Regions from separate parts of the Nonomuraea sp. C10 genome, predicted to be linked through region 1. Evidence: predicted binding sites of a transcription regulator. Region 1 holds the regulator's gene; the other holds the start of a gene.
What was found. Region 1 encodes HspR, which represses chaperone genes until heat shock. Its sites were predicted from a motif close to ANTTGAGTCNNNNNGACTCAANT; they were not measured.
Positions count from the first base shown of each region.

Region 1 (6,227 bases):
AGTTCCAGCGGCTCACCGCCGACCTGCTCGAGCGCTGCAAGGGCCCGTTCCACCAGGTCATCAAGGACGCCGGCATCAAGGTCTCCGACATCGCCCACGTGGTGCTGGTCGGCGGCTCGACCCGGATGCCCGCCGTCACCGACCTGGTCAAGGAGCTGACCGGCGGCAAGGAGCCCAACAAGGGCGTCAACCCGGACGAGGTCGTCGCCATCGGCGCCGCCCTGCAGGCCGGTGTGCTCAAGGGCGAGGTCAAGGACGTCCTGCTGCTCGACGTGACCCCGCTGTCGCTGGGCATCGAGACCAAGGGCGGCATCTTCACCAAGATCATCGAGCGCAACACGACGATCCCGACCAAGCGCTCCGAGGTCTTCACCACGGCCGAGGACAACCAGCCGTCGGTGCAGATCCAGGTGTTCCAGGGCGAGCGCGAGATCGCGGCCTACAACAAGAAGCTGGCCACGTTCGAGCTCACCGGCATCGCGCCGGCGCCCCGCGGCATCCCGCAGATCGAGGTCACCTTCGACATCGACGCCAACGGCATCGTCAACGTCTCCGCCAAGGACCTGGGCACGGGCAAGGAGCAGACGATGACGATCACCGGCGGCTCCGCGCTGCCGAAGGACGACATCGACCGCATGATGCGCGAGGCCGAGTCGTACGCGGAGGAGGACCGCAAGCGCCGCGAGGAGGCCGAGGTCCGCAACAACGCCGACGGGCTCGCCTACCAGACCGAGAAGTTCCTGCGCGAGAACGACGACAAGGTCCCCGGCGACATCAAGACCGAGGTCAACGACGCGCTCGCCGAGCTGAAGAAGGCTCTGGAGGGCACCGACACCGACACGATCCGCAACTCGGCGGAGAAGCTCGCCACGGTCAGCCAGAAGATGGGTTCGGCGATCTACGCGCAGAGCCAGGGCCAGACCGCGGGCGGCCCCGAGGGCGCTCCCCAGGACGCGTCCGCCACCCAGGAGCAGAAGGCCGACGACGACGTCGTCGAGGCCGAGATCGTGGATGACGAGCCGAAGAAGGACAAGTGAGGCCGTTGCGTGAGAACGGGCACGAAGAGCCGGTGATCCGCGACAACCGCAAGATCGACCCGGAGACGGGGGAGGTAAGGGTGCGAGCCGAGAACGATTCGGCCAAGCAGGACCAGCAGCAGGCGCCGGCGGAGTCCGCTCCGGCCGACGCCGAGCTCCAGGCCCAGCTGGACGAGCGGACGGCCGACCTGCAACGTGTTCAGGCCGAGTACCAGAACTACCGCCGTCGCGTGGAGCGCGACCGGGTGGCCGTGCGAGAGCAGGCCACCGCCAACGTCCTCTCGGAGCTGCTGCCCGTGCTCGACGACATCGGCAGGGCCCGCGACCACGGTGAGCTCACCGGCGGCTTCGCGGCGGTGGCCGAGTCGCTGGAGGCGGTGCTCACCAAGCTGGGGCTCAGCCCGTTCGGTCAGAAGGGCGACCCGTTCGACCCGGTGATCCACGAGGCGCTGATGCACAGCTACTCGCCCGAGGTGACCGAGCCGACCGCGGTCGAGGTGCTGCAGCTCGGCTACCAGATGGGCGACCGGGTGCTGCGCCCGGCGCGCGTGGCCGTGGCCGAGCCGGGCGACTCACCCGCGTCCGATGACGACGACAACTGACGAGGACGAAGGGCCGTAGATGAGCACCAAGGACTACCTGGAGAAGGACTACTACGCCGTCCTTGGTGTGCCCAAGTCAGCCACCGCCGACGAGATCAAGAAGGCGTACCGGAAGCTGGCCAGGCAGTACCACCCCGACACCAACCAGGGCGACACGGCCAAGGAGAAGAAGTTCAAGGAAGTCTCCGAGGCCTACGACGTCCTGTCCGACAGCAAGCGCCGCAAGGAGTACGACGAGGCGCGCACGCTGTTCGGCTCCGGGGTGGGCGGCCAGCGTCCGGGTGGTGGCGGCGGCGGTTTCCCGTTCGACTTCGGCGACCTGTTCGGCGGCACCGGTCAGCAGACCTCCGGCCAGGGGGCGGGCGACCGCTTCAGCGACCTGTTCGGCGGGCTGTTCAACCGGGGCGGCACGACCCGCCCCGGCACCGCCACCAGGCCGCGCCGCGGGCAGGACATCGAGTCGGAGGTGACGCTGTCGTTCACGGAGGCCGCCGAGGGCACCACGGTGTCGCTCAGGCTGACCAGCTCGGCGGCCTGCACCGCGTGCAGCGGGACCGGCGCCAAGGCCGGCACCACCCCGCGGGTCTGCCCGACCTGCGAGGGCACCGGCGCGGCCAGCCGCAACCTGGGCAACTTCGCCTTCTCCGAGCCGTGCCGCGACTGCAAGGGCCGCGGGCTGCTCGTGGACGACCCCTGCCCCGTCTGCGAGGGCAACGGCCGGGCCAAGAGCACCCGCACGATCCAGGCGCGCATCCCCGCGGGGGTGGCCGACGGGCAGCGGGTCAGGCTCAAGGCCAAGGGCGCACCGGGCGAGAACGGCGGCCCGTCCGGCGATCTCTACATCGTGACGCACGTCAAGCCGCACACCGTCTTCGGCAGGTCGGGTGACAACCTGACCGTCACGGTCCCCGTGACGTTCTCGGAGGCGGCGCTAGGCGCCGAGATCAAGGTGCCGACGCTCAAGGGACTGCCGGTGACACTGCGCATCCCCTCGGGCACGCCGAACGGGCGCACGTTCCGCATCCGCGGCCGGGGTGTCACGCGCAAGGACGGCACCAAGGGCGACCTGCTCGCCAGCGTCGAGGTCATGGTGCCGAAGACGCTCGACGACAAGTCTCGTGAGCTGCTCACGGAGTTCAACACCGCCACAGCGGCCGAGGACCCGCGGGCCGATCTCATCTTGAGAGCCAGAAGCGAGTGAGCCCATGGACGCCAACTACTTCGACCTGTCGGACGACACTCCTGTTTACGTGATCTCGGTGGCCGCGCAGCTGTCGGGTCTGCATCCGCAGACCCTTCGGCAGTACGACCGGCTCGGTCTAGTCTGTCCGGGCCGTACGGCGGGGCGCGGCCGCCTCTACTCCACAAGAGACATCATCCAGCTGCGCGAGGTCCAGCGCCTCTCCCAGGAGGAGGGCATCAACCTCGCCGGCATCAAGCGGATCCTGGAGCTGGAGAACGAGTCGTTGCGGCTGCGTGAGGAGGTTCACCGCCTCCGCGCCGAGCTACAGATGATCAAGGCGCTGATCCGTTACGAGCTGCCACCGGGGGCGTAGATGGAATACAAGCTCACTCAGAAGAGTCAGGAGGCGATCTCGGGCGCCATGCGGCGGGCCGCCGCCGAGGGCAACCCCGAGATCTCTCCGCTGCACCTGATGACCACGCTGCTCTCGCAGACGGGCGGCACCGCCGTCCCGCTGCTGGAGGCGGTCAGCGCCGACTGGCGGACGCTGCGGGCCAAGGCCGAGGAGCAGCTCGCGGCGCTGCCCAAGGCTCAGGGCGCGACCGTGGGGGCGCCGACGAGCTCCCGCCACCTGCTCACGGTGATGAACACCGCCGCCCAGCACGCCAAGCGGCTGGAAGACCAGTACGTGTCGACCGAGCACCTGCTGGTGGGCCTCGCCGCCGACGGCGGCCAGGCCGCCGACCTGCTCAAGTCCGCGGGCGCCACCCCGCAGGCGCTGCTCGACGCGTTCGAGAAGGTACGCGGCCACGCCCGGGTCACCAGTGAGACACCCGAGGACACCTACCAGGCGCTCGAGAAGTACGGCATCGACCTGACCGGGCAGGCCCGCTCGGGCAAGCTCGACCCGGTCATCGGCCGCGACTCGGAGATCCGCCGGGTGGTGCAGGTGCTCAGCCGGCGCACCAAGAACAACCCGGTGCTGATCGGCGAGCCCGGCGTCGGCAAGACGGCCGTGGTCGAGGGCCTGGCCCAGCGGATCGTGGCCGGCGACGTGCCGGAGTCGCTGCGCAACAAGCGGCTGATCGGGCTCGACCTGGGCGCGATGGTGGCGGGCGCGAAGTACCGCGGCGAGTTCGAGGAGCGGCTCAAGGCCGTGCTCGCCGAGATCAAGGAGAGCGACGGTCAGGTCGTCACGTTCATCGACGAGCTCCACACCGTCGTCGGCGCGGGAGCCGCCGAGGGCGCGATGGACGCGGGCAACATGCTCAAGCCGATGCTGGCCCGCGGCGAGCTGCGGATGATCGGCGCGACCACGCTCGACGAGTACCGCGAGCGCATCGAGAAGGACCCGGCGCTGGAGCGCCGCTTCCAGCAGGTGTACGTGGGCGAGCCGACGGTCGAGGACACCATCGCGATCCTGCGCGGGCTGAAGGGCCGCTACGAGGCCCATCACCAGGTGCAGATCGCCGACAGCGCGCTCGTCGCCGCCGCCGCGCTCTCCGACCGCTACATCACCAGCCGCTTCCTGCCCGACAAGGCCATCGACCTGGTCGACGAGGCCGCCTCCCGGCTGCGCATGGAGATCGACTCCCGTCCGGTGGAGATCGACCAGCTCCAGCGGACCGTCGACCGGATGAAGATGGAGGAGCTGGCGCTCTCCAAGGAGACCGACGAGGCGTCCGTACAACGCCTGGAGCGGCTCCACCAGGAGCTGGCCGACCGCCAGGAGGAGCTGAACGCCCTGGTCGGCCGGTGGGAGCACGAGAAGGCGGGCCTCAACAAGGTCGGCGAGCTGAAGAAGCAGCTCGACGAGGCGCGCGGCACCGCCGAGCGGGCGCAGCGCGACGGCGACTTCGAGACCGCGTCCCGGGTCATGTACGCCGACGTGCCACGCCTGGAGCAGGCGCTGAAGGCCGCCTCGGAGGCCGCCCCCGACGAGAACGCCATGGTCAAGGAGGAGGTCGGCCCCGACGACATCGCCGAGGTGATCTCGTCCTGGACCGGCATCCCGGCGGGCCGCCTGCTGGAGGCCGAGACGGCCAAGCTGCTGCGCATGGAGGAGGAGCTGGGCAAGCGGCTCATCGGCCAGCACGAGGCCGTGCGCGCGGCGTCCGACGCGGTGCGGCGCAGCCGGGCCGGCATCGCCGACCCCGACAGGCCGACGGGCTCGTTCCTGTTCCTCGGCCCGACCGGTGTCGGCAAGACCGAGCTGGCCAAGGCGCTGGCGGAGTTCCTGTTCGACGACGAGCGGGCGATGACCCGCATCGACATGAGCGAATACTCCGAGAAGCACAGCGTCGCCCGGCTCGTCGGCGCGCCTCCCGGCTACGTCGGCTACGAGGAGGGCGGCCAGCTGACAGAGGCCGTCCGGCGCCGCCCGTACACCGTGGTGCTGCTGGACGAGGTGGAGAAGGCCCATCCGGAGGTCTTCGACATCCTGCTCCAGGTGCTCGACGACGGGCGGCTGACCGACGGTCAGGGCCGCACGGTCGACTTCCGCAACACGATCCTGATCCTGACGTCCAACCTCGGCTCCCACTTCCTCGTCGACCCGACGATGGAGAACGGCGCGAAGCGCGAGGCCGTGATGGGCGCGGTGCGCAGCGCGTTCAAGCCGGAGTTCCTCAACCGGCTGGACGACGTGATCCTGTTCGACGCGCTCGGCTCCGAGGAGCTGACGCGGATCGTCGACCTGCAGGTCGACCGGCTGGCCCAGCGGCTGGCCGACCGCAGGCTGACCCTGGAGGTCACGCCGGCGGCCCGCGAGTGGCTGGCCCTGACGGGCTACGACCCGATGTACGGGGCGCGCCCGCTGCGCCGCCTGGTCCAGTCGGCGATCGGCGACAAGCTGGCCAAGGCGGTGCTGTCCGGCGAGATCGTCGACGGCGACAAGGTCCTGGTCGACCTCGGCGACGACGAGCTGTCCGTCCAGCGGGCCTGACACACCCGCGCGAACGCCCGGAGGCCATCCTCCGGGCGTTCGACGTTCCCGCCCGGGTCATCCGCGCGCCCGGTTCGTAAGGTTCGGTCCAGCCTTCCGGCAAGCCGCCTCCAGTCCCTCGCGCGTCTGGCTAGCTTCGCGTTCGTCGGATCACCGAGAACGATCAGGGGGACGGGACGTGCCGACTCGAAGCATCCGGGGAATTCTTGCCATCGCCACTCTGACCGCGGGGGTCACCTGGCTGGGGGCGAGCTCCGCGGCCGCCGACGACTGCCGGGAAACCCGGACCAGCATGGGCTCGCCCGCCGCGGCGCTCTGCGACGAGCTCACCAAGGTGCGGCTGAGCGACAGCACCGGCCCGCTGCTCGGGTCGGAGAGCACCCACCTGGCCCTGGGCGCCGTCAGGCTGGCCGAGCACCTGGGCCTGACCGGGCTGGCCACCTCGCATTCGGCGATGGGGC
Region 1 is NZ_VPFF01000003.1:1,673,237-1,679,463, reverse strand. Features, by position in the region: gene dnaK (molecular chaperone DnaK) at 1-1,037, shown strand, start outside; gene grpE (nucleotide exchange factor GrpE) at 1,034-1,639, shown strand; gene dnaJ (molecular chaperone DnaJ) at 1,659-2,840, shown strand; gene FR742_RS39600 (heat shock protein transcriptional repressor HspR) at 2,845-3,195, shown strand; gene clpB (ATP-dependent chaperone ClpB) at 3,196-5,766, shown strand; gene FR742_RS39590 (hypothetical protein) at 5,945-6,227, shown strand, end outside.

Region 2 (6,227 bases), on a different contig from region 1:
GCCGATCGAGGATGCGTATCGCGCGATCCGCCGTGAGGTGACCGAGCAGCAGGTCGGAGGCCAGCCCGTCGGTCAGCGCCAGGAGGGCGTCCGCGGCCATCGCGGGATCGGCGGCGAGCCCTTGCAGGCGCTCGGCCACCGCCGCGGACAGCAGGGCGCGGCCCTCCCGGTAGCGGACGGCCATGGTCTCGTCGTTGAGCGCGCGGAAGAAGACCGCCACCCCGACCAGCGTCGCCGTCCGGGCCTCGGCGTCCAGCGGCAGCATCGCCAGGAGCAGGGCGCGCACCAGGTCGCGGGGCGTGGCGGACTCCATCCCCGCCAGGCTGCGCCCGAGGCGTTCCCTCAGCTGATCGCGCAGGCGGGCGGTCGCGTACAGGAGCATCTCGTCCTTGCTCGCGAAGTAGTGCTGGACCAGCCCGATGGACATGCCCGCCGCCGCCGCCACCTCGCGCATGCTGACCGCCTCCAGGCCGCGCGAGGCGGCGATGCCCCACAGCGCCTCGGTGATCTGCTCGCGCCGCTGCTCGTGGTCGACCTTCTTCGGCATCCGCCCGCCTTCCCGATTTTCGCCATATGATCGTACGACAAAGAACGCAATATGATCGTATGGCAAAGGAGGGTGAGATGCCGGAGATCGGCCGCTTCGCCACGCCCGCCGCGCGGGCGGCGTACGAGAAGGTCTATGACGAGACGCTGGCCGCGCTGCCGTCACCGGCCGGGACGCATGACGTGGCGACGCCGTTCGGGCGGGTGCGCGCGTACCGGTTCGGCGAGGGCGGCGGCACGCCGCTGGTGCTGCTGCACGGCAAGTCGGCGACCGGCGTCATGTGGCTGCCGAACCTCCCCGGGCTGGCCGCGGCCCGCCCCGTGTACGTGCTCGACCTGCTCGGCGAGGGCGGCCGCAGCGAGCAGACCGCGCCGATCAAGGACGCCGGCGACCAGGCCGCCTGGCTTTCGGCCGCGCTCGACGGGCTCGGGATCGGCGCCGCCCACCTGGTCGGCATGTCGATCGGCGGCTGGCTGGCGTGCAACCAGGCCGTGCGGGATCCGCGCCGCGTGGCCTCGATCAGCCTGATCGACCCGGCCAACACGCTGGCCCCGATACCGGCCGGGCTGATCCTGCGGACGATCCCGGTCATGCTGCCGTTCGTCTCGCGCTGGGCGCGGCCGCGCTTTCTCAGGTGGATCGACGGCACCGGCGGCGAGATCGCGCCGGACGACCCCGTGGCCCGGCTCATCTCCGCCACGATGGCGCACTACCGGCCCGCGCTCCCGCCTCCCGCGCGCTTCACCGACGAGCAGCTGCGCTCCATCACGGTGCCCGCGCTGGTGCTGGTGGCCGGGCGCAGCGTCATCCACGACCCGGCCCTGGCGATCCGGCGGGCGCGCGACCTCATCCCCGGCGTGCGCGCCGAGCTGTGGCCGGAGGCGACGCACTCGATCTCCGGCCACTTCGCGTCCGAGGTGAACGAGAGCGTGCTGGAGTTCACCGCCTCCCTCCCTTGAGACCTCCCCATACGGAAGACGCCCCGCCGGAGCGGGGCGTCCTCGTACGGGATCAGGCGGCGACGCTGCCGGCCACCTGAGCCGGGACGAGCGCGATGTCCAGGACCTCGCGCACGTCGCTGACCGCGTGGATGGTCAGCTCGTCGCGGACCTCCTGGGGCACGTCGTCCAGGTCCGGCTCGTTGCGCGCCGGGATGAGCACCGTGGAGATGCCCGCCCGGTGCGCCGCCAGCAGCTTCTGCTTGACGCCGCCGATCGGCAGCACCCGGCCGGTGAGCGAGATCTCGCCGGTCATCGCCACGTCCCCGCGGACCTGCCGGCCCGACAGCAGCGAGGCCAGCGCGGTCGTCAGCGTCACGCCCGCCGACGGGCCGTCCTTGGGCACGGCGCCCGCCGGGAAGTGGACGTGCACCGAGCGGTCCTTCAGCGCGGTGACGGGCAGCTCCAGCTCCGCGCCGTGGGAGCGCAGGTAGGACATCGCGATCCTGGCCGACTCCTTCATCACGTCGCCGAGCTGGCCGGTCAGGGTCAGGCCGGTCTCGCCGGTCTCCGGGTCGGCCAGCGACGCCTCCACGTAGAGCACGTCGCCGCCCGCGCCGGTGACCGCCAGGCCGGTGGCCACGCCCGGCACCGAGGTCCGCTGGGCGTTCTCCGGCAGCGACGACTCCGGCACGAACCTGGGCCTGCCCAGATAGGCGGTCAGGCCGTCGGCGCCGACCGTGACAGGGAGCTCGTCGCCGGCCGCGACCTTGCGCAGGATGCGGGCGACCGTCCGCTCCAGGGAGCGGACGCCGGCCTCGCGGGTGTACTCGGTGGCCAGCCTGCGCAGCGCCTCGTCCTCGACGGTGACCTCCTCGGCCGTCAGGCCGGCCAGCCCGAGCTGGCGGGGCACCAGGTGGTCGCGGGCGATGGCGACCTTCTCGTCCTCGGTGTAGCCGTCGAGCGTGACGACCTCCATCCGGTCGAGCAGCGGGCCGGGGATCGCCTCCAGGACGTTGGCCGTGGCCAGGAAGAGCACGTCGCTCAGGTCGAGCTCGACCTCCAGGTAGTGGTCGCGGAACGTGTGGTTCTGCGCCGGGTCGAGCACCTCCAGCAGCGCGGCCGTCGGGTCGCCGCGGTAGTCGGCGCCGACCTTGTCGACCTCGTCGAGCAGCACGACCGGGTTCATCGAGCCGGCCTCGCGGACGGCGCGGACGATGCGGCCGGGCAGCGCGCCCACGTAGGTGCGCCGGTGGCCGCGGATCTCCGCCTCGTCGCGGACGCCGCCGAGCGCGACGCGGACGAACTTGCGGCCCATGGCGCGGGCGACCGACTCGCCGAGCGAGGTCTTGCCGACGCCGGGAGGGCCGGCCAGGGCGAGCACGGCGCCGCTGCGCCGGCCGCCCACCACGCCGAGCCCCTTCTCCTGGCGGCGCTTGCGGACGGCCAGGTGCTCGATGATGCGGTCCTTCACGTCGGACAGGCCCGTGTGGTCGGCGTCCAGCACCTCGCGGGCGCCGACGATGTCGTAGTTGTCCTCGGTACGCACGTTCCACGGCAGGTCGAGGACCGTGTCGAGCCAGGTGCGGATCCAGCCGGTCTCCGGGGACTGGTCGGAGGTCCGCTCCAGCTTGTCGACCTCCTTGAGTGCGGCCTCGCGCACCTTCCCGGGCAGGTCGGCCGCCTCGACGCGGGCGCGGTAGTCCTCCTCCTCGGTCTCGGCCGAGTCGCCGTTGAGCTCCTTCAGCTCCTTGCGGATGGCGGCGAGCTGCTGGCGCAGCAGGAACTCGCGCTGCTGCTTCTCCATGCCCTCCTGGACGTCCTTGCGGATCGTCTCGGCCACGTCCAGCTCGGCCAGGTGCTCGCGGGACCATTCGACCAGCTTGGCCAGCCGGTCGGCGGGATCGCCGGCCTCCAGCAGCTCCACCTTCTGGGCGGTGGACAGCCACGGGGTGTAGCCGGAGCTGTCGGCCAGCACCGAGGGGTCGTCGATCTGGTTGACCTGGTCGACCACCTGCCAGGCGCCGCGCTTCTGCAGGATGGTGGTGGCCAGGGCCTTGTACTCCTTGGCCAGCTCGGTGGCGCGCTCACCGGCGGGGACCGCGTCCACGGTCACGGCCTCCACCCACAGCGCCGCGCCGGGGCCGGTCGTGCCGGCGCCCATGCGCACCCGGTCGACGCCGCGGACCACGGCGGCGGGCTCGCCGCCGGGCAGCCGCCCGACCTGCTCGACGACGGCGCGCACGCCGACGGCGCCGTAGCGGCCGTCGATGCGGGGAACGAGGAGCACCTGGGGCTTGTTGCCACCGGATGCCTGGGCCGCGTCGATCGCGGCGCGCACCTCGGAGTCGGACAGGTCCAGGGGAACCACCATGCCCGGCAGCACGACGGCGTCGTCCAGCGGCAGAACCGGCAGGATCAAGCTCTCACTCATGCGAACTCCAAAGGATTGAGTTATATCGACTCAATTCATCGGAGCCTCGTAATGTTCCCTTGCTTGCCGATGTTCGCTCAGAGCGAGCGTAATCATGTAAGCGATACCTAAGGGTGAGAGCGGATCAGACCTGGGTGCGACGCGCGGCGCGCACCCGGCTCGTAGTCTTCAACCGTGTTCTCGGCCGTGCTGCGCCCCATCCCTCTCGTGCTCTACAAGGGCGAGGCCGACCCGCCCACGCCCCGGTCCCGCCGGCTGGCCATGCCGGTGCCGCGTTGGCTCGGGCTGCTGCCGTTCCGCACGCTCGACCTGGTGCGGACGGCCGACGCGCTGCTGGCCCTCGTCCTGTTCCTGACCACCTACGACCGGGTCCTCCAGCATGACGGACGCCTGGCCGTCGCCTATCTGGCCGCGCTGGGGGTCGCGGTGCCGCTCGTGCTGCGCGACCGCAGGCCGCTGGCGGCCTGGCGCGCCTCGCTGGCCCTGCTGCCCGCCGGGCTCTGGGTCTCCTTCGAGCTGGGCATCGACTACGAGGACAACCCCTACACCCCGGAGATGGTGCTCTCCTACCTGCTCGTGGCCTACTCGGTGGCGGTGCGCTGCGATCGGCGGATCACCGGCGCCGCCTGGGTGATCAGCGTGCTGGTGATGTGGATCGCCTTCCCCAACGGCATGCCGCTCGGGTCGGTCATCGTGGGCGCCGTCATGCTCCTCGGCTACAACGTCCGGGTGCGGCGCAGCGCCACCGAGCGGCTCGCCCTGGAGGAGCGGCGCAGCCAGGAGGCCATGGGCGCGCAGGCCGTGCTGGAGGAGCGCGCCCGCATCGCCCGCGAGCTGCACGACGTGGTGGCCCACCACATGTCGGTGATCGCGATCCAGGCCGAGGCGGTGCCGCTCAAGGCGGCGGGCGACCCGGCCCAGCTGGAGGCGGGGCTGGCCGGCATCCGCGCGCTGTCGCTGGAGGCGATCGCCCAGCTCCGGCAGGTGCTCGGCGTGCTGCGCGACGAGGAGGGCCGCACCGACACCGCCCCGCAGCCCGGCCTGGAGCAGGTGGACGACCTGGTGGCCAACGCGCGGGCGGCCGGGCTGTCCGTGCTGGTCAGGCGGCCCGAGTCGCTGGAGGGGGTGCCCCAGGCGGTGGGCATGTCCGCCTACCGGATAGTGCAGGAGTCGCTGAGCAACGCGATGCGCCACGCCCCCGGCGCGACCGTCGTGCTCGACATCGGCCGCGACGACCACGGCGTGCGCCTGCACATCACCAACGGCCCCGGCTCCTCCCCCGCCCACTCGCCGGGCGCCGGTCACGGGCTCGTCGGCATGCGCGAGCGGGCGGCGCTGCTCGGCGGCACACTGGAGGCGGGGCCGGTCCCGGTGGGAGGCTTCCAGGTGACCGCGGTGCTGCCGACCGGACGGGGTTCAGGGTGATACGGGTTCTGATCGCCGACGACCAGGGCATGGTGCGCACGGGCTTCACCGTGTTCCTGAGCTCCCAGCCCGACATCGTGGTCGTGGGCGAGGCGGCCGACGGGCGGGAGGCGATCGAGCGGGCCGCCGAGCTGGCGCCCGACGTGGTGCTGATGGACGTGCGGATGCCGGTGATGGACGGGCTGGAGGCCACCCGGCGGCTGTGCTCGCCCGGCTCGCGGTCCAAGGTGCTCATCCTGACCACGTTCGACCTCGACGACTACGTCTACGAGGCGCTGCGGGCCGGCGCCAGCGGGTTCCTGCTGAAGGACGCCTCGGCCGCCCAGCTCGCCGAGGCCGTCCGGGTGGTGGCGGCCGGCGACGCGCTCATCTCACCGGGCGTGACCAGGCGGCTCATCCACGAGTTCGCCCGGCTGGGGCCGCGGCCCGCGCCTTCGGCCGTCCGGCTGAGCCTGCTGACCGAGCGCGAGAGCGAGGTGCTCACGCTGGTCGCCCAGGCGCTGTCCAACCAGGAGATCGCGCGGAAGCTGGTGCTGGCCGAGCAGACGGTCAAGACGCACGTCGGGCGGGTGCTGATGAAGCTGGGGCTGCGCGACCGCGCTCAGGCGATCGTGTACGCCTACGAGACCGGGCTCGTGCGGCCGGGCGAGTGACGGGCCGGGGTTCCGGTCGTACAGTCGGCTGATGGACCTGGTCAAGCTGTTCCATGACGTGGTGGAGACGGTGCCCGCGTACCGGGCGTTCCTGGCGGAGCACGACATCGACCCCGCCCAGATCCGGACATTTCAGGATTTTGTGGGCTTGCCGATGACGAGCAAGGACACGTACACGCGACGCCACCCGCTCCCTGACCTGTGCCGTCATGGGGTGATCGGTGACATCG
Region 2 is NZ_VPFF01000001.1:4,516,792-4,523,018, forward strand. Features, by position in the region: gene FR742_RS20770 (TetR/AcrR family transcriptional regulator) at 1-547, opposite strand, end outside; gene FR742_RS20775 (alpha/beta hydrolase) at 625-1,506, shown strand; gene lon (endopeptidase La) at 1,559-3,919, opposite strand; gene FR742_RS20785 (sensor histidine kinase) at 4,094-5,344, shown strand; gene FR742_RS20790 (response regulator transcription factor) at 5,341-5,997, shown strand; gene FR742_RS20795 (phenylacetate--CoA ligase family protein) at 6,029-6,227, shown strand, end outside.
Region 2: a site for HspR is predicted at 3,933-3,955, ahead of lon (endopeptidase La). Genes of this name have one in related genera too.